DNA from 2 places in the Streptomyces sp. NPDC059534 genome. Region 2 is predicted to be linked to the other one. Evidence: predicted binding sites of a transcription regulator. Region 2 holds the regulator's gene; the other holds the start of a gene.
The links. Region 2 encodes HspR, which represses chaperone genes until heat shock. Its sites were predicted from a motif close to TTGAGNNNNNNNNNCTCAA; they were not measured.
Positions count from the first base shown of each region.

Region 1: the regulator HspR is predicted to act here: its motif matches at 2,366-2,384, upstream of lon (endopeptidase La).

Region 1 is NZ_JBHWAQ010000009.1:64,722-75,013, reverse strand. Features, by position in the region: gene ACFVZH_RS13765 (DUF2867 domain-containing protein) at 1-255, opposite strand, end outside; gene ACFVZH_RS13760 (TetR/AcrR family transcriptional regulator) at 392-952, shown strand; gene ACFVZH_RS13755 (hypothetical protein) at 995-1,546, opposite strand; gene ACFVZH_RS13750 (GNAT family N-acetyltransferase) at 1,638-2,276, opposite strand; gene lon (endopeptidase La) at 2,407-4,818, shown strand; gene ACFVZH_RS13740 (DUF4240 domain-containing protein) at 4,904-5,479, shown strand; gene ACFVZH_RS13735 (lytic polysaccharide monooxygenase) at 5,520-6,404, opposite strand; gene ACFVZH_RS13730 (lysozyme) at 6,612-7,445, opposite strand; gene ACFVZH_RS13725 (MarR family winged helix-turn-helix transcriptional regulator) at 7,933-8,364, shown strand; gene ACFVZH_RS13720 (hypothetical protein) at 8,369-9,160, opposite strand; gene ACFVZH_RS13715 (nitrate- and nitrite sensing domain-containing protein) at 9,531-10,292, shown strand, end outside.
Region 2 is NZ_JBHWAQ010000011.1:22,921-33,212, reverse strand. Features, by position in the region: gene ACFVZH_RS15635 ((Fe-S)-binding protein) at 1-2,098, opposite strand, end outside; gene ACFVZH_RS15630 (sugar transferase) at 2,206-2,694, opposite strand; gene dnaK (molecular chaperone DnaK) at 2,996-4,837, shown strand; gene grpE (nucleotide exchange factor GrpE) at 4,834-5,496, shown strand; gene dnaJ (molecular chaperone DnaJ) at 5,527-6,705, shown strand; gene ACFVZH_RS15610 (heat shock protein transcriptional repressor HspR) at 6,710-7,153, shown strand; gene ACFVZH_RS15605 (hypothetical protein) at 7,211-7,678, opposite strand; gene ACFVZH_RS15600 (helix-turn-helix transcriptional regulator) at 7,684-8,667, opposite strand; gene ACFVZH_RS15595 (5'-nucleotidase) at 8,807-9,070, shown strand; gene ACFVZH_RS15590 ((2Fe-2S)-binding protein) at 9,067-9,387, shown strand; gene ACFVZH_RS15585 (pyridoxamine 5'-phosphate oxidase family protein) at 9,490-9,894, opposite strand; gene clpB (ATP-dependent chaperone ClpB) at 10,017-10,292, shown strand, end outside.

The sequences.
Region 1 (10,292 bases), on a different contig from region 2:
GCGCGCGCCGAGGCCGGCGGCGGGCTTGTCCCAGCCGAGCAGCGCGCCCAGCTTCCAGCGGATCGCGAAGAGCGTGCGGACCACGGGGGAGGAGAGGGCGGTTCCCCCGCCGCTCGTGAACTGCCGTACCAGCCGGTCGAGATCGTCCGGGCCGCCCGTGACGGGCAGTTCCCACACGTCCTCGACCTGGAAGTCGCCGGTGAACTCGTGGATCCGCCACGGGCGGGAGGTGTGCGCGGTGCGGGGAAGTCTCATGGCCGTACCCCTGTTCCGACGCCGGGACGACGTCTCTGCGATGGATCTATACGGTGGCGTATAGATCAAGCGTAGACCCGTCTGTACGGCGCCGTATAGTCGGGCGGACGAGTGGCGCGGTGAGGAGGGACACACCATGGGAGCGATTCGCACCCCCCGGGGCCGGTGGATCGAGGAGGGCCTTCGCGCGCTGGCCGACGGCGGCCCCGAAGCCGTGCGGATCGAGCCGCTGGCCCAGGCGCTCGGCGTCAGCAAGGGCGGCTTCTACGGCTACTTCGCCAACCGCGACGCCCTGCTCGACGAGATGCTCGACACCTGGGAGCAGGGAGTTACCGATGCCGTGATCGAGCGGGTCGAGAGCGGCGGCGGGGACCCCCGGGCCAAGCTGGAGCGGCTCTTCGGCCTGGTCCGCGACGCCGTCGGCGAACCGGTGACCGGCACCGCCGTCGACCTCGCGATCCGCGACTGGGCCCGGCGTGACGAGACCGTCGCCGCACGCCTGCGCCGCACCGACGACCGGCGCATGGAGTACCTGCGTTCGCTCTTCCGGAGCTTCTGCCCCGACGAGGACGACGTCGAGGCCCGCTGCATGCTGGTCTTCTCGCTGCGCGTCGCCAACCCCCTCATCGCGGCCGGCCACGGCACGCGCACGCGCGCGGACGTGCTGGCGCTCACCAAGGACTGGCTGCTCAGGTAGCCGCCGTCGCACCCGGCCGGTCCGGGGCGCGGTGGCCGGTGTTCACCGGCCGGTCGGCGGGCCGCCCTCGGGCAGGGCGGCGAAGACGCGCTGAAGGGCGGCCGGGCGCTCGCCGTCGCCCGCGACGACCAGGCGGTGGCGGTACGTGACGTAGTACTGGAAGCCGTCGGGGATCGGGCTGCCGGTCGGGCGCTCCGGGACCCGGGCGTAGGCGGGGTCCTCCAGGGCGGCGCGGAGTTCGGCGGCCTCGGCGGGGGTCTGGCGCCCGGTGCGGGGCGGCTTGGTGCCGGAACGGCTGGTCCAGGTGCCGTCGTAGTGGACGACGAGCTGGTTGCGGACGCCGGCGAGGCCGCCGTTGACCACCACCTCGACGAGGACCTCGCCCGGCTGGGGGTCCTGGGACGGGGTGGCCGGCACCGTCGTGGCGGCGCCGGCCGACGGGTCCGCCGGGGGCGCGGTGGGCGCGGTCGCCTCCGAGGGCGGCCCGCCGGGCGCGGGCGACACCACCGGCCCGCAACCGCTCGCCCCGCCGACGGCCAGGGCCGCCGCCAGCAGCAGGGACCCGCACCACTTCCCGTGTACGCCTCGCACCATGGGTCGAGCATGCCCCGTAAGGGGTGTCCCGCGCAGCCGGACGGGCTCGGTTCCCGGACCCGGCGGGGTGCGGCCGGCGGTCCGGTGCCCGTCAGGCGCCGTCGCGGACGATGCCGGTGAGCGGGCCCCGGTAGCGCCAGTCGAGCGAGTCGTAGAGGGCGAAGCCGTCGGTGGTGGCCGCGAGGACCCCGGTCGTGGCGCCCGCCTGGGCGGCGGCGGCCTCCAGGGTGCGCATGACGTTGGCGCCGAGGCCGCGCCGCCGGTGGGCGGGGTCGGTCTCGATCTGGTCGGCGACGGCCGTGGAGCCGGTCGGGGCGATCTGGCCGCGGGCGGCGAGGGTGCCGTCCGGGGCGAGGATCCGGACCCGGATGACGCCGTCCCGGGTCTCGGTGGTCCGGACGTACGCCTCCGGGGGCGCGGGCCGGGCGCCCGGGTCCAGCGGCTTGACCATCATGAAACCGGGGTCGTCGGGGACGGTCCACCCCTCGGTGATCCAGGGGGCCACGTCCTCCGGGGACGCCATGACCTTGAGCCAGCTGTACGGCTCGGTGAGCCGGGTGCAGAGCGCCCCGACGGAGGCCGCGTCGGGGGCCGGCAGGACGTGCCGCACGACGTGGCGGGGCAGGCCGACGTCGATGCGGTGGCCCCAGGGTTCGGTGACGGCGGCCGGAGTGCCACGGGAGACGGTCCAGCCCGCCACCCAGGCCGATGTAATGGCTGCAATATCCATGCAGGGATTACATCTCGTGCCACGCGCCCGCGTGGGGGTGATCGCTCAGAGCGAACGAACGTCCGGGAACATTCCGGGGCTCAGGTGCATTGAGTCGGTACAGCTCAACTTGACTGCCGAAGGGGAGATCATGGCTTCTGAGTCCATGGCGTCCGTGCCGCTCACTCTGCCTGTGCTGCCGCTCGACGACGAGGTCGTGCTGCCCGGAATGGTGGTGCCGCTCGACCTGTCCGACACCGATGTACGCGCCGCCGTCGAGGCCGCCCAGTCCGCCGCCCGCCCCGGCGCGGGCAAGCCGCGGGTACTGCTGGTGCCCCGCGTCGACGGGACCTACGCCGGAACCGGCGTCCTGGGCGTCGTCGAACAGGTGGGACGCCTGTCCGACGGCGACCCCGGCGCACTGATCCGCGGCATCGGCCGCGTCCGCATCGGCGCCGGCACGACCGGCCCCGGCGCGGCCCTGTGGGTCGAGGGCGGCACGGTCGAGGAGATCCTGCCCGACCCGCTGCCCGGCTCCGTGACCGAACTGGTCAAGGAGTACAAGGCACTCGCCACCAGCTGGCTCACGAAGCGCGGCGCCTGGCAGGTCGTCGACCGCGTCCAGCAGATCGACGGCGTCGGCGCCCTCGCCGACAACTCCGGATACTCGCCCTTCCTCACCGTCGAGCAGAAGGTCGCGCTCCTGGAGACGGCCGACCCGGTCGCCCGCCTCAAGCTCGCCACCGCCCAGCTCCGCGAGCACCTCGCCGAGCAGGACGTCGCCGAGACCATCGCCAAGGACGTCCAGGAGGGCGTCGACAAGCAGCAGCGCGAGTTCCTGCTCCGCCGTCAGCTCGAAGCCGTCCGCAAGGAGCTCCGCGACCTCAACGGCGAGGTCGAGGGCGACGAGTCCGACGACTACCGCGCCCGCGTGGAGGCCGCCGACCTGCCCGAGAAGGTCCGCGAGGCCGCCCTCAAGGAGGTCGAGAAGCTGGAGCGGTCCAGCGACCAGTCCCCCGAGGGCTCCTGGATCCGCACCTGGCTCGACACCGTCCTCGAACTGCCGTGGAACGAGCGGACCGAGGACCGCTACGACATCCGGGGCGCCCGCGCCGTCCTCGACGCCGAGCACGCCGGCCTCGACGACGTGAAGGAACGCATCACCGAGTACCTCGCGGTGCGCAAGCGCCGCTCCGACCGGGGCCTCGGCGTCGTCGGCGGCCGCCGCGGCGGAGCCGTGCTCGCCCTCGTCGGCCCGCCCGGCGTCGGCAAGACCTCGCTCGGCGAGTCCGTCGCGCACGCCATGGGCCGCGAGTTCGTCCGCGTCGCCCTCGGCGGCGTACGGGACGAGGCGGAGATCCGCGGCCACCGGCGGACCTACGTCGGCGCCCTGCCCGGCCGGATCGTCCGCGCCGTCAAGGAAGCCGGGTCGATGAACCCGGTGGTCCTGCTCGACGAGATCGACAAGGTCGGCTCCGACTTCCGCGGCGACCCCGCGGCGGCCCTCCTCGAAGTCCTCGACCCGGCGCAGAACCACACCTTCCGCGACCACTACCTGGAAGTCGAACTCGACCTCTCCGACGTCGTCTTCCTGGCCACGGCCAACGTCCTCGAAGCCATCCCGGAGGCGCTCCTCGACCGCATGGAGCTGGTCAGGCTCGACGGCTACACGGAGGACGAGAAGGTCGTCATCGCCCGCGACCACCTGCTCCCGCGCCAGCTGGAGCGGGCCGGCCTGGAGTCCGGCGAGGTCGTCCTGGAGGACGCAGCCCTGCGGAAGCTGGCCGGCGAGTACACCCGCGAGGCGGGCGTGCGCACCCTGGAGCGGTCGATCGCCCGGCTGCTGAGGAAGGTCGCCGCCCAGCACGAACTGGGCGACCGCGAGCTGCCGTTCGCGGTCGGTCCCGAGGACCTGCGGGAGCTCATCGGGCGTCCGCACCACGTGCCGGAGTCGGCCCAGGACCCGGCCGAGCGGCGCACGGCGGTGCCCGGTGTCGCCACCGGGCTCGCCGTGACGGGCGCGGGCGGCGACGTGCTCTTCGTCGAGGCGTCCCTCGCCGACCCGGAGACCGGCGCCGCGGGACTGACCCTCACCGGCCAGCTGGGCGACGTGATGAAGGAGTCGGCGCAGATCGCGCTCTCCTTCCTCCGCTCGCACGGCGCGGAGCTGGAGCTGCCCGTCACCGGCCTCAAGGACCGGGGCGTGCACATTCACTTCCCGGCGGGTGCCGTGCCCAAGGACGGCCCGAGCGCGGGCGTGACCATGACGACCGCGCTGGCGTCCCTGCTGAGCGGCCGCCTGGTCCGCACGGACGTCGCCATGACCGGCGAGGTCTCCCTCACCGGCCGGGTGCTCCCGATCGGCGGCGTGAAGCAGAAGCTCCTCGCCGCGCACCGGGCGGGCATCACCACGGTCGTGATCCCCAAGCGGAACGAGGCCGACCTGGACGACGTCCCGGCCGAGATCCTGGAGAAGCTGGAGGTCCACCCGGTGACGGACGTCCGGCAGGTCCTGGAGATCGCGCTGGCCCCGGCGGCGGTGCCGGTGGGCGTGGCCGCGTAACTTCCCGCGCCGGAGCGGGGTGTCCTGCCGGGGCACCCCGTTCCGGCGTATCCGGATGTCGGTCGGGGCTGTCATGCTCGTACGCATGAACGAAGACGCCTTCTGGGCTCTCATCGACGAGTTGAGCCGCCGTCCCGGTGACCGGGACGAACGGCTGGAGTGGCTGCGGGCCGAGCTGGTACGGCGTCCGGCGACCGAGAGCGTGGCGTTCCAGGTGCGGCTCGAGGAGGCGTGCGAGGGCGCCGACTCGCGCGCGGTGTGGACGGCGGCGGACCTGGTCGAGGGCGGCGACTGCACGGACGACGGCTTCCACTACTTCACGCTCTGGCTCGTGGGCCAGGGACGCAAGGTGTACGAGTCGGTCGTCGCCGACCCGGACACGCTGGCCGACGTGTCGGGGATACGGGCGCTCGTGGGCCGGCACCGCGACACGTGGGGCGACCACGAGTGGCCCGAGTGGGAGGAGCTCGACTACGTCGCGCAGGACGCGTTCGACGAGCTGACCGGCCAGGAGGACGACGAGGGGGACGCGTTCCTCGACGCGGTCGAGGAGCTCGCGGGAGAGCGGGAAGAGGACGAGGTGCCCTGGGGGTCTCGGCCGGAGGGGTTGGCGATTCCCCGGCTCGCCGCCCTCTTCCCGCCCCGGTCGTCCGGCTCCTAGGAGGCGCGGGGTCCCCGGCTGACCGGGGACCCCGGAGGCGTCAGGAGGCGGACGGGTTCCGGCGGCGGCCCAGGAGCAGGCTGCCGGCCGCGAAGGCGGCGACGGCGCCCGCGCCGGCCAGGGCCAGGGGGAGCGGCGAGGAGGGGGCTCCGGCGGCCTCGGAGGAGAGGGCCGGGGCCTGCTCGTCACCGCCGTGGCCCGCGTGGCTCACGGTGGAGAGATCGGCGCCCGCCGCGATCTTCGCCTCGGTCGGGGCCTTGGCCTGCGTCGTGCCGGCCGCCGTCGCCGTACCGCCGAAGGTGACGTCCGAGCAGCTGTAGAAGGCTTCGGGGCTGTCGTTGCGCTGCCACACCTGGTAGACGATGTGGCGGCCGGCGCGGGCCGGCAGGTTGCCGGTGAAGTTGTAGAAGCCGTCGGTCGAGGTGCGGGTGGTCTGGAAGACGGCGACGGGGGTCGCGTCCAGGTCCGACCACTTGAGGGGCTGCGTCGGGTCGAAGCCGGCCTTCGTGATGTAGATCGTCATGGTGCCCGAGTGGGGGGCGGTCACCCGGACCTTGAAGTCGAAGGAACCGGCGGCGACGGCGGTCGCCGGCCAGTCGGTGCGGGCCCAGTCCAGGGCCCGGTACTTGGCGCGGTTCGCCGAGCAGAGCTTGCCGTCCGGGATCAGCGCCTGGTGCTGCCCGTCGGCGTTGGCGATGTTGACCTCGTTCCAGTCGTAGAGAGGCTGGGTGCCGGAGTCGGCGACGAGGTCCTTGCAGACCTGCGACTTGGGTGTCTCGGGGCCCTCGGCGTAACAGGCGGCCACGCGGCTCACGGGGTTGAAGACGGCCCCGTGGGCGCCGGCCGCGGTGGGGGTGAGGCCGACGAGCGCGGCGGCGGACAGGGTCGCGGCGGCGACGGTGGTGGTGCGGCGGTAGGAGGCCATGCGGGGGCTCTCTCTCGTGCGTGGGGGAGTACGGGACGAGCAACGCGCGCTGGGTGCACGGAAGTTGAATTCCGGGCGACCGGCGTAGAGCCTCGCATTGGTCCATACCAATGGGCAAGAGGGTGGGTGGAAAAAGCCGCGGCGCCCCCCCGGGGTGCCGCACACCCGGGGAACCGCCGTGGACCGCTGGACCCGCCGAGGGCCAGGTCAGCCGTTCGCGAGCGCCTGTACGCGCGAGTAGTCGCCGTTGAAGTGGTTGTGGTCGCCGACCGTCGGGCCGGAGGAGGTGTACTGCCAGATCGTGTAGTACGGCCAGCCGGCCGGGAGTTCGCCGACCTCGGAGGCGTACCGCGCGATCCACAGCGGGTTGGTGGAGGCGAAGGCCGAGGAGTTCCCGGTGCACTGCTTCCACCAGCTCGTGGCGGTGTAGATCACCGGGTCGCGGCCCGTCCGGGACCGGTAGCGGTTCACGAAGTCCTGGATCCACGCGACCATCCCGGACGCCGTCTTGCCGTAGCAGGTCGCGCCGTACGGGTTCCACTCGATGTCGAGCACGCCCGGCAGGGTCCTGCCGTCCTTCGACCAGCCGCCGCCGTTGTTCACGAAGTAGTCGGCCTGGGCGGCACCGCTCGTCGTGTCCGGGGTGGCGAAGTGGTACGTCCCGCGGATCATGCCGACGTTGTAGGAGCCGGTGTACTGCTGGGTGAAGTACGTGTTCTTGTAGTACGTGCCTTCCGTCGCCTTCACATAGGCCCACTTGACCCCGCTGTTCCACAGCGTGGACCAGGCCACGTTGCCGTTGTGGCTGGAGACGTCCACGCCTTCGGTCTGGGCGGCGAGGGTCGAGGCGCCGCCGGCGGGCTTGACGCCCTTGCCGTCGTGCGCGATCACGCCCATGCCCATGTAGGCGGAGCCGCGCGCCGGGGCGACCCGGGTGCCCGGGTCCTGTGCGGCACCGGCGGAACCGGCGAGGGGCAGGAGCAGGGCCAGGGTCGCGAGGGCGGCGCCGGCGAGGGTCGTTCCGGATCTGTGCACACGCATTGCGTGCCTCCGAAAGGCTCGGTGGGGGGAGCTGTTGGGGGGAGCGGGGCGCACGGCACCGACGGGCCATGGTGTGGACATGTCAGCCAGGCGCCGTGGACGACGCTACGCACGTAGACCCACCCGGGGAAGAGGGCCCGGATGCCGCCGTTGGTCTACTCCTGCGAAATACTGGAAGAGCTGCGGAGATGGCCGCGGCGGGAAGAAACTTTCAGCGGCCGGAAACCGGCGGCCGGATCGCCGGACAGCCGCCGGAGAACGCGTGGGAGGTGCCGACGTGCACGCAAGCGGTACGGGAAGTGAAGGCCGGGCCGCCCGGCCCACGGCGGGCGACGACGACGGCACCCCGACGCCCGCACCCGCGTCCGGTGCGGGCGGCGGCACCCCGACCGCCGCACCCACGACGGGGGACGGCCGTGGCGACACCCCGACCGCCGCACCCGCGTCCGGTGCGGGCGGCGGCACCCCGGCCGCCGCTCCCGCCGGTGTGGACCCCGAGTTCCTCGCCCTCGAACGCGAGCTGGCCGTGTTCCTGCGCCGCGCGCGGGCCCAGTCCGGCGAGATGGCGCGCGAGGTGCACCCGGAGCTGGAACCGGCCGCGTACGGCCTGTTCGTCCGGCTGGACGAGGCCGGGCCCCAGCGGGCCACCGAACTGGCCGGGTACTTCGGCGTCGGCAAGGCCACGATGAGCCGGCAGCTGCGCGCCCTGGAGGTGCTCGGCCTCGTCGTCCGCGACCCCGACCCCGCCGACGGGCGCGCCTCCCTGGTCAGGCTCACCGAGGAGGGACGCGACCGCTTCCGGCACGTGCGGGACGCCCGGCGCGGGCGGTACGTCCGCAAGCTCGTCGACTGGGACCGCGCGGAGGTCGCCGAACTGGCCCGGCTGCTCCATCACTTCAACGTCCGCTCGGAGGGCTGACCGCTCAGCGGTCCGGCAGCTCCGCGTAGGCCGCCGTCGCGTCGTCGTGCGTCTTCCGGCGGTGGGCGCCGCCGACCCGCGCGGCCGCCGCCTCCAGGGCCCGGACCCGGCGCAGGAGACCGGCCGGACCCTCCTCGCGCAGGACGCCGAAGCAGGCCGTCCAGTCGCCCGCGCCGAACAGCTCCACCCAGCGGGACGCCCCGTCCGTGAGTGCCGCCAGGGCGCGTACCTCCGCGCGGGGCGTCGTGCCGGTCACCGCCCGCCCCGCAACGGCCGGGTCGGCCGCCGCCGTGAAGAAGCCGCCCTCCCGGTTGCGCAGCCGGTCCGTCGCCGCCAGGGAGCGCCGCACCTCGCCCGGCACCCGGTCGAGCCGGTCGTCCAGCACGGCGCGCACCGCACCGTCCGGCGCCTCCAGGAGAAGGACCGAGTCGGACAGGACCAGATGCTCGACCGAGGCGGCGTCCCAGCGCGCGAGGACCACCGTCGCCTGCGGCGTACGCACGTGAGAAAGGTCACAGGTGTCCCGGTGGGCGTCCGCGGTGCGCCGGATTGCCCGCGACAGGATCTCGGACAGGGGCATGTCCGGCCGGGAAGCGGACAGTTCGGTCAAAGCCCCGCCGAGGCGCGCGGTGAACCACGGCACGGTGTGCACACAACCGTCATCACCGGCGGGTGGTGTGACGCCGTCGAGCAGCACGACGGTTCCCCCGCGCCCCGAAGCGGGCAGAGCGGCGGCCACCCAGTCCTCGTTGGGGCGTTCGGGGCTGCCGGGGAGGGAGGCGACATCGCTGCGCATGAGGTCCAGTGTGCCCGCCCGCGATCCACCGGCCGCGCACTCCTTCACGGGACCTGCAAATGACCGGAAATGGCCTGTACCAACCGGGCGGCCGTGGCGCACGAGGCGGAACGGGTACCTCCGCGGAGCTGCGGGCGGGCATCCTGCCAAAGCCCGCCCGGAAGATCCAACCGGGGGCCCTTCGGGGCCCGCGGGGCCCGCCGGAGAAGTTGTTCGCCAACTCAGGAGTGTTGTTCACTCGTTCGGGTGGCGGAGCGGCCGATGCGCGCCCCCTTCCCAGAAGCGCTGGAATGGTCGGAAGCCGTACCAGGGGTGGGGGCGCTCCATGTGACCGGTCGTCACCTCTGCTTTGTGGGCGGACGAGTCAAGAATGCGAGCACCGGTGCAGAAGAAGCGGCCTCGGAGCAACAACGGCACGCGGAGTCAGGCCCCCGGTGCGGAGCCGACCCCGGGCGGCGTGACGGCGCACCCCGCGCAGGCACCCGCCCAGCCCCCCGCCGGCCGCACCAAGCGCGTCCGCAACCGCCTCGTCGCCGGCGTCGCCCTCGTCGGCGTCACCGTCCTCGCCGCCGGGGCCCCCGCGGTCCTCGCCGCCTCCGCCGAGCTGACCGACTCCCAGCGGCTGGTCACCCTCGCCGAACTCGACCGGCAGGCCGTCACCCTGGCGCACTCCCTCGCCGACGAGCGCGACGAGGTCGTCGCGTACATCGCCGCCGGCCGCGACGCCCAGACCGGCGACGCCAAGCACCGACGGCAGATCAGCGACACCCGGTCCACCCGCGTCGACCGGCAGATCGACGAGATCCGGCCCGCCGCCACCACCGAACTCCGCCGCGACCTCGCCGGAGTCCCCTCCATCCGCCGCGCCGCCCTCACCGGCAAGGGCACGGCCCTGGAGGCCCACAAGGCGTACTCGGACGTCATCGCCAAGCTCCAGGCCCTCGCCGACGAACTCGCCGACACGACCCCGGCCCGCGCCGCCGACACCTCGCTCACCGAGGCCACCCGCGCCCCGGCCGCCCTCGGCCGTGCCGTCGAACAGGCATCCGCCACCCGCGGCCTGCTCCTCGCCGCGCTCTCCGCGGCGCAGCCCGAACCCACCGGGGACGTCCACTACGACTCCGAGTCCGGC
Region 2 (10,292 bases):
GGCAGAACGGGCAGGCGGTGGAGACGATGTCCGGGTTGAGGGACAGGGCCTCGTCGACGCGCTCGTTGTTGATGCGCTTGCCGATCCGCTCCTCCATCCACATCCGGGCGCCGCCGGCGCCGCAGCAGAAGCCGCGTTCCTTGTGGCGGTGCATCTCCTGCTGGCGCAGGCCGGGGACGGCGGACATGATCTCGCGCGGGGGCGTGTAGACCTTGTTGTGCCGGCCCAGGTAGCAGGGGTCGTGGTAGGTGATCAGACCGTCGACCGGGGTCACCGGGACCAGCTTGCCCTCGTCGATGAGGTGCTGGAGCAGCTGGGTGTGGTGGATGACCTCGTACTCGCCGCCGAGCTGCGGGTACTCGTTGGCGATGGTGTTGAAGCAGTGCGGGCAGGTCGAGACGATCCGCTTCGCCGACTTCGGCTTCTTGGTCGACTCGTCCTCGTCGTCCTCGCCGAACGCCATGTTCAGCATGGCGACGTTCTCCTGGGCGAGCTGCTGGAACAGCGGTTCGTTGCCCAGGCGGCGGGGGGAGTCACCGGTGCACTTCTCGTCGCCGCCCATGATCGCGAACTTGACGCCCGCCATGTGCAGCAGCTCGGCGAATGCCTTGGTGGTCTTCTTGGCCCGGTCCTCCAGGGCGCCGGCGCAGCCGACCCAGTAGAGGTAGTCGAACTCGGAGAGGTCCTCGACGTCCTTGCCGACGATGGGGACCTCGAAGTCGACCTCCTTGGTCCACTCGACGCGCTGCTTCTTGGCCAGGCCCCAGGGGTTGCCCTTCTTCTCCAGGTTCTTCAGCATCGTGCCGGCCTCGGACGGGAAGGCGGACTCGATCATCACCTGGTAGCGGCGCATGTCGACGATGTGGTCGATGTGCTCGATGTCGACCGGGCACTGCTCGACACAGGCGCCGCAGGTGGTGCAGGACCACAGGACGTCGGGGTCGATGACGCCGTTCTCCTCGGCGGTGCCGATGAGGGGGCGCTCGGCCTCGGCGATCGCGGCGGCGGGAACGTCCTTGAGCTGCTCCTCGGTCGCCTTCTCGTTGCCCTCCATGTCCTTGCCGCCGCCGGCGAGGAGGTAGGGGGCCTTGGCGTGCGCGTGGTCGCGCAGCGACATGATGAGGAGCTTCGGGGAGAGCGGCTTGCCGGTGTTCCAGGCGGGGCACTGCGACTGGCAGCGGCCGCACTCGGTGCAGGTGGAGAAGTCGAGGATGCCCTTCCAGGAGAACTGCTCGACCTGGGAGACGCCGAAGACGGCGTCCTCGGCCGGGTCCTCCCAGTCGATCTCCTTGCCACCGGTGGACATCGGCTGGAGCGCGCCCAGCGCGGTGGAGCCGTCGGCGTTCCGCTTGAACCAGATGTTCGGGAAGCCGAGGAAGCGGTGCCAGGCCACGCCCATGTTCGTGTTCAGCGAGACCGTGATCATCCAGGTGAAGGACGTGACGATCTTGAGGCACGCGAAGAAGTAGGTGAGGTACTGGATCGTGCTCAGGTCCAGGCCGTCGAGCAGCGCGATCAGCGGGTACGAGGCGAAGAAGCCGGGCTCCCAGCTCGTCACGTGGTGCTGGACGCCCTCCAGGGCGCGCAGCGTCATGATGCAGACGCCGACGATCAGGATGACGGCCTCGACGAAGTACGCCTGGCCGGTCTTGGAGCCCGCGAAGCGGGACTTGCGGCCCGCCTTGGTCGGCTTGCTGAGCTGGCGGATCACGATGAGGGTCACGATGCCGAGGACCGTCATCAGGCCGAGGAACTCGGTGAAGATCTCGTACGGCAGCCAGTCGCCGATGATCGGGATCAGCCAGTCGGCCTGGAAGAGCTGGCCGAAGGCGTTCACGATCGTGAGGAGCAGCGAGAAGAAGCCCACCGCCACGAACCAGTGTGCGAAGCCGACGATGCCCCAGCGGTTCATCCTGGTGTGGCCGAGGAACTCCTTGACCAGGGTGATGGTGCGCTGCTTGGGGTCACCGGTGCGCGTGCCGGCGGGCACCGGCTGACCGAGCCGCACGAAGCGGTAGATCTGCACGGTGGCGCGGCCGAACAGCGCGACGGCCACCACCGTGATGGCGATCGACACGATGATCGCGGCGAGTTGCATGAAGGGCTCCTCGGGCGGGCCTACTAAGCGGTAACTTATTGAGTTCCTGCTGAGATTACCCGGTCGCGGCTCCGCGCTGTAGCGGCGCTCGCGGTGATATGTGTCGCTCAGGCAAACCTTGCCGCGCGACGCCTGCGTACTGCTGGAAGCGTACGCGCAAGGATCGCCAGGTCCATCCCGAGCCAGTGGTGGTCCACGTAGTGGAGATCGAGCAGCTCGCGCTCCTCCCACGGCAGCTCCGAACGCCCGCTGATCTGCCACGGGCCGGTGAGTCCGGGGCGCACCGAGAGGCGGCGGCGGCCCTCGCCCGCGCACTCGCGGTGGGTGGGGGTCAGCGGGCACGGCCCGACCAGCGACATCCGGCCGGTGACGACGTGCAGCAGCAGTGGCAGCGCGGCCAGCGGGCTCTTCGTGCGGAAGGTCAGCATCGTGAAGGGCCGGCCGTCCAGGCCCGCCACCGTCCGCCGGCGCAGCAGGCCGCGGCCCGGGGTGGCCGAGGCGAGCGCGACCGAGAGGGCGACGGCGAGGACCAGGGGCGAGAGGAGGGCGAGGAGGGTCACTCCGCCCGTCAGGTCGAGCGTGCGCTTCGCCGTCATGCGCCCTGCCTCCGTGCTTCGACGAGATCGACCGCGTGGGAATGGGATCGACCGAGATCGACAAGTTCCGACGAGAATCATGGGATATTCGTGGGATATGCCTGCTTTGCCCGGCCAGGGGCATCCGGACTCTCTCATGCCGCCCCCCGCCCGACCCGGCATCGACGCGCTCACGACCGCTCTTTGAGTGGGATGACGGGCGAAGAGTTGAGTCGACTCCACTCAGGTCTGTTGACGCACGCCGGAGCGTCATGCATCCTTGAGTCAGTTCCACTCAAGTACGTCAGCAGGAGGAATCGAAATGGCACGTGCGGTCGGCATCGACCTGGGCACGACTAACTCCGTCGTCAGCGTTCTCGAAGGCGGCGAGCCCACCGTCATCACCAACGCCGAGGGCGCCAGGACCACGCCGTCCGTCGTCGCCTTCGCGAAGAACGGCGAGGTGCTCGTCGGCGAGGTGGCGAAGCGTCAGGCCGTCACCAACGTCGACAGGACCATCCGGTCGGTCAAGCGCCACATGGGCACCGACTGGAAGATCGAGATCGACGGCAAGAACTTCAACCCGCAGCAGATGAGCGCCTTCATCCTGCAGAAGCTGAAGCGCGACGCCGAGGCGTACCTGGGCGAGAAGGTCGTCGACGCGGTCATCACCGTCCCGGCGTACTTCAACGACTCCGAGCGTCAGGCCACCAAGGAGGCCGGTGAGATCGCGGGCCTCAACGTCCTGCGCATCGTCAACGAGCCGACCGCCGCCGCCCTGGCGTACGGCCTGGACAAGGACGACCAGACGATCCTCGTCTTCGACCTCGGTGGCGGCACCTTCGACGTGTCGCTCCTGGAGATCGGCGACGGCGTCGTCGAGGTGAAGGCCACCAACGGTGACAACCACCTCGGTGGCGACGACTGGGACCAGCGCGTCGTCGACTACCTGGTGACGCAGTTCCAGAACGGCCACGGCGTGGACCTGGCCAAGGACAAGATGGCTCTCCAGCGTCTCCGCGAGGCCGCGGAGAAGGCGAAGATCGAGCTCTCGTCCTCGACCGAGACCTCCATCAACCTGCCGTACATCACGGCCTCCGCCGAGGGCCCGCTGCACCTGGACGAGAAGCTCACGCGCGCCCAGTTCCAGCAGCTGACCTCGGACCTGCTCGACCGCTGCAAGGTGCCGTTCCACAACGTCATCAAGGACGCGGGCATCGCGCTGCGCGAGATCGACCACGTCGTCCTCGTCGGTGGCTCGACCCGTATGCCGGCCGTCGCCGAGCTCGTCAAGGAGCTGACCGGTGGCCAGGACGCCAACAAGGGCGTCAACCCGGACGAGGTCGTCGCCATCGGCGCCGCCCTCCAGGCCGGTGTCCTCAAGGGTGAGGTCAAGGACGTCCTGCTCCTCGACGTGACCCCGCTGTCCCTCGGCATCGAGACCAAGGGCGGCATCATGACCAAGCTCATCGAGCGCAACACCACGATCCCGACCAAGCGGTCCGAGATCTTCACGACGGCCGAGGACAACCAGCCGTCCGTGCAGATCCAGGTCTACCAGGGCGAGCGCGAGATCGCGGCGTACAACAAGAAGCTCGGGATGTTCGAGCTGACCGGTCTGCCGCCGGCCCCGCGCGGTGTCCCGCAGATCGAGGTCGCCTTCGACATCGACGCCAACGGCATCATGCACGTGACCGCGAAGGACCTCGGCACGGGCAAGGAGCAGAAGATGACCGTCACCGGCGGCTCCTCGCTGCCGAAGGACGAGGTCGACCGGATGCGCCAGGAGGCCGAGCAGTACGCGGACGAGGACCACCGTCGCCGCGAGGCCGCCGAGTCCCGCAACCAGGGCGAGCAGCTCGTCTACCAGACGGAGAAGTTCCTCAAGGACAACGAGGACAAGGTCCCCGGTGACGTCAAGGCCGAGGTCGAGGCCGCGCTCGTCGAGCTGAAGGAGAAGCTCAAGGGCGAGGACACCGCGGAGATCCGCACCGCCACCGAGAAGGTCGCGGCCGTCTCCCAGAAGCTCGGCCAGGCGCTGTACGCCGACGCCCAGGGCGCGCAGGCCGCGGGCGACGCCGGTGCCGGCCAGGCGCAGGCCGACGACGACGTCGTCGACGCCGAGATCATCGACGACGAGCCCAAGAAGGGTGGTCAGGCGTGACCGAGGAGACCCCGGGCTTCGAGGAGAAGTCCGACGTCCCCTCCGGCGCCACCCCTGACGACGCCGCCGAGGCCGTCGAGAACTCCGCCAAGGAGGACTCGACGGCCCCGGCCGGGGACGCAAGCAACCAGAAGTCGGCCGGTACCGCGGGCCTCACCGCCCAGCTGGACCAGGTCCGTTCCGCGCTCGACGAGCGCACCGCGGACCTCCAGCGGCTCCAGGCCGAATACCAGAACTACCGCCGCCGCGTGGAGCGGGACCGGATCACCGTGAAGGAGATCGCCGTCGCGAGCCTCCTGAGCGAGCTGCTCCCGGTGCTCGACGACGTCGGCCGGGCCCGGGACCACGGCGAGCTCGTGGGCGGGTTCAAGTCGGTGGCCGAATCGATGGAGACCGTCGTCGCCAAGATGGGTCTGCAGCAGTTCGGCAAGGAGGGCGAGCCCTTCGACCCGACGATCCACGAGGCCCTGATGCACTCGTACGCGCCGGACGTCACCGAGACGACCTGCGTGGCGATCCTGCAGCCGGGGTACCGGATCGGCGAGCGGACCATCCGGCCCGCCCGCGTGGCCGTCGCCGAGCCCCAGCCGGGCGCGGCTCCGGCCAAGGACGAGAAGAAGTCGGCCGACGAGGAGAGCGGTGCCCCCGAAGAGGGGTGACGCAACGATCGTCCGGAAGGAGGGACGTCGATGAGCACGAAGGACTTCGTCGAGAAGGACTACTACAAGGTTCTCGGCGTCCCCAAGGACGCCACCGAGGCCGAGATCAAGAAGGCGTACCGGAAGCTCGCCCGCGAGAACCATCCGGACGCCAACAAGGGCGACACCAAGGCGGAGGAGCGCTTCAAGGAGATCTCCGAGGCCAACGACATCCTCGGTGACGCCAAGAAGCGCAAGGAGTACGACGACGCCCGCGCCCTCTTCGGCAACGGCGGCTTCCGCGCGGGCGGCCCCGGCGGCGGCTCGTTCAACTTCGACCTGGGCGACCTCTTCGGGGGCGCCCAGGGCGGGGCGGGCGGCGGCTTCGGCGGTGGCGGTGGGGGCATCGGCGACGTCTTCGGCGGGCTGTTCAACCGCGGGGCGGCCGGGGGCACCCGTACCCAGCCGCGGCGCGGCCAGGACGTCGAGTCCGAGGTGACGCTCAGCTTCACCGAGGCCATCGAGGGCGCGACCGTACCGCTGCGGATGTCCAGCCAGCAGCCGTGCACGGCGTGTTCGGGCACCGGCGACAAGAACGGCACGCCCCGGGTGTGCCCGACCTGCGTCGGCACCGGTCAGGTCTCGCGCGGCAGCGGCGGCGGCTTCTCGCTCACCGACCCGTGCGTCGACTGCAAGGGCCGCGGCCTCATCGCCGAGAACCCCTGCGAGGTCTGCAAGGGCAGCGGGCGGGCCAAGTCCTCCCGCACCATGCAGGTCCGCATCCCGGCGGGCGTCTCCGACGGGCAGAAGATCCGGCTGCGCGGCAAGGGAGCGCCGGGCGAGCGCGGCGGGCAGAACGGCGACCTGTACGTCGTCGTGCACGTCGACACCCACCCGGTCTTCGGCCGCAGGGACGACAACCTCACCGTCACGGTGCCGGTCTCCTTCACGGAGGCGGCGCTCGGCGGCGAGATCAAGGTCCCGACCCTCGGCGGCCCCTCGGTCACCCTCAAGCTGCCCGCGGGCTCGGCGAACGGTCTGACCATGCGCGCCCGGGGCAAGGGCGCGGTCCGCAAGGATGGCACCCGCGGCGACCTCCTCGTGACGGTCGAGGTCGCGGTGCCCAAGGAGCTGGACGACAAGGCACGCGAGGCCCTGGAGACCTATCGCGAGGCGACCGCCTCCGAGGATCCCCGGGCGGAGCTGTTCCAGGCCGCGAAGGGAGCGTGACCCGATGGACGGACGCCGACGTAATCCGTACGAACTGACCGACGAGTCGCCGGTGTACGTCATCTCGGTGGCGGCCCAGCTCTCCGGTCTGCACCCGCAGACCCTCCGGCAGTACGACCGGCTCGGCCTGGTCTCCCCGGACCGTACGGCCGGCCGGGGCCGGCGCTACTCGGCCCGTGACATCGAGCTGCTCCGCCAGGTGCAGCAGCTGTCGCAGGACGAGGGCATCAACCTGGCCGGAATCAAGCGCATCATCGAACTGGAGAACCAGGTCGCGGCGCTGCAGAGCCGGATCGCCGAGCTGTCGGCCGCGGTCGACGGCGCGGCGGCGGCGATGCGGCAGCGCGAGGCCCAGGTGCACGCCTCCTACCGGCGCGACCTGGTGCCGTACCAGGACGTGCAGCAGGCGAGCGCCCTGGTGGTGTGGCGTCCCAAGCGCGGCGAGTAGGTCCCCGCGGTATCCGCCGAGGCCCTGTCCACAGCTGTGGACAGGGCCTCGCGCGCGTCACGGGATGAGTTCGCCCACGATGCCGCCGACCGTCTCCCACCAGGGCGCCGCCCCGGTCCCGAACCCGGCGGCGAGGGCGGTGCCGAGGACGCGGTCGAGGGGGTCCGGCGTGCCGTCCCACTCGTCCTGGACGCGGCCGTTCCCCGACGACAGCAGGGTGCCGATCCGGCGTCCGTCGCGGGAGAAGGCGCTGTAGTCGTAGCCGCAGGGCACCAGCCGGTAGCGGACGCCGCCGACCCGGGCGTCGACCCGGTAGGAGCGGCGCAGCAGCCGCCCCCTGGCCGCCCGGACCGTCGCCGGCTCCCCGTCCACGGAGAGCGTCAGCAGGCCGGCCCGGCGGGTCCCGATCGGCGTGTGGGCGTCCGCGCGGCTGCCGGGGGCCCGCAGGAGCTCCACGACGGGCAGTCCGTACCCGGACACCCGGAGCGTCCCCGCGGCCCTGTCGAGGTCGATCTGTACGTACACGTCGGTCAGTCGTCCCGTTCGAGAATGCCGGACTGCGCGATCAGGTACCCGAGCTGCGCCCGGCTGCCGCTCCCCAGCGCGGTCGCCAGCTTGGCGATGTGGGCACGGCACGTCCGCACGTTCATCCCGAGCCGCCGTGCGATGGCCTCGTCGACGTGTCCCTCGACGAGGAGTTTGGCGATGGAGTGCTGGACGCCGCTTATCCCGTCCCGGGGCTGTGCGTTGGGCAGCTGCTCGCCGAACGGGGTGGCCCGCGCCCAGGACTGCTCGAACACCGACGCCAGGTACTCGACCAGGCCGGGGTGCCGCAGCTCCAGGGCGACCTGCCGGTCCTGGCGGGCGGGTATCAGGGCCACCGAGCGGTCGATGATGATGAGCCGCTCGATGCTCTCCTCCAGGGTGCGGACCTGGAGCCGGTCCATGCCGGCCTGTTCGAGGTAGACCTGCATGCCGGGGCTGTGCCGCGCGGTGTGCTGGTAGAGCGTGCGCACATGGACGCCGCGGTCCAGCAATGGCTGGATCCGGTTGAGCGCGGTGTTGAGGGTGTGCTCGCTGCGCGCGCCGCCCGGCTGGACGGTGAGCAGTTCCTTCGAGCACTCGGCGGTGGCCCGGCTCAGGACGGCGTCGATGCGGTGGATGCCTTCGAGGACGGTGATGGCGTGGGTCGTCGAGGGGTCCTGCGCGCTGATCGCCATGAACTGCTCGAACGTGCTGGACAGCCCCATGGCCAGGGAACGCCGCTCCTGGATCTCGCGTTCCAGAGGGTGGACGAGCCGCGCGAGGGCCGCGGAGGGGGGAACCGGACGGAGCCATGCCGGGTCGTCGGGGTCCGGGTGGAGCAGATCGAGATCCATGAGGCACGGTGCGGCTTCTGCCTCGCTCCGCGTGATTCGCCCGATGCGCAACGCACGTGCGTACAAGTCCGATCCGGCTGCACAGAGGTCGACATGCCCGTGAGGATGTGGCCCATCTATGTGATTTTGCGCCATTTGCACACCCCCCAGGATCCTGTATTTCAGGAACATGATGCATTGCCCTGGTGGTGTGCGCGCAAAGAGTGAGCCATCGTCTAGTACGCGGGGGAGAGGAAACCATCAAGTGAGGTCGAAGCCGCTCATGTCCAGGAAAATGCTTCGCTCGATACTTGCTTCCGTCTTCATTGGGGCGGCGGCAGTAGGAGCGCTGGCCGTCAGCGACCCGGTGTGGGACAGCGCGCCCGCCCAGGTCGTCGCAGCCCCGATCGACCCGGTGTGGGACGTCGCCCCGGCGGGCCGGCCCGACCCGGTGTGGGACGTCGCCCCGGCGCGTCCGATCGACCCGGTGTGGGACGTCGCCTCGGCGAAGGTCACCGACCCGGTGTGGGACTCCGCCCCGGCGGACGCGGAAGTATGAGCGTCCCGCCGGACGACCCCAGGTTCCGCCGGGAGATGGCTTCGGCCTACCGGTCCGGATGGCACTTCGTCGACCTCGCCACGGCCATCCCCCACCGTGGCGACGCGCTGAAGGTCACCCTCTTCGGCGAGCCCATCGTCGTGGCACGGGAGCAGGACGAGGACGTCCGCGCCTACCGCTGCCTGCGCCGCCCCCGGGGCGCTCCGCAGCCGATCCGCTGTGCCATCCGGTACGGCATGATCTTCGTCAACCTCGACCAGCGGGACCACCAGCTGATCGAGCCCGAGACCATCACCGCCACCCCCCGCAGTGCCTGAGCGATTCCCCCGTCGTTGTAGATCGCTCAGGCACTTCCCCCACACAGCGGCGCCATCGCGGACCTGAAACGCGATGGCGCCGCTGTGCTGCCCGCGCACTTCTCAGGCGCGGCCCATCGCCCGGGTGAGGGCGATCTCGATGACGACCCGGTCCGGGTTGGGGGCCGGCGTGCGGCCGTAGCGCTCGGCGTAGCGGGCGACGGCGTCCGCGACGACCTCCGCCTCGGTGCGGATGCGGGCGACGCCCTCCAGAGTGGCCCACCGCCCCTTGTCGACCTGGCAGACCGCGACCCGCGCGCCCTCCGCGCCCGCCGCCAGGACGTTGGCGACCTTCCGGCTGTTCTTGTTGGTGATCACCCGTGCGTACCCGCCCTCGGGGTCGTACGTGACGCCGACGGCCACCACGTGCGGGGTGCCGTCCGGGCGTGGGGTGGTCAGGGTGCTCATGTGGTACTCGCGCCAGAAGCCGATGTACGCGTCGGAGGGGTTCCTCGGATCTGTGGCCATGCCCGGAAACTACCCGGGGCGGGGCTCCCTCCGACACCTTGAGCGGGTTCGACTCAACTTTGTGTACTCTGGAGAAGTCATAGAAGGAGAGGACCCACGAGAACCCAGGAGGAGCACCGCACGTGGACGCCGAACTGACCAACCGGAGCCGGGACGCGATCAACGCGGCGAGCAGCAGCGCCGTGTCCGCCGGGCACGCCGACCTGACCCCCGCCCATCTGCTGCTCGCGCTGCTGACCGGTCAGGACAACGAGAACATCACCGACCTGCTCGCCGCCGTCGAGGCCGACCAGGCCGTCGTACGCGCCGGTGCGGAGCGGCTCCTCGCCGGTCTGCCGAGCATCACGGGGTCCACGGTCGCGCCCCCGCAGCCCAACCGCGAGTTCCTCGCCGTCATC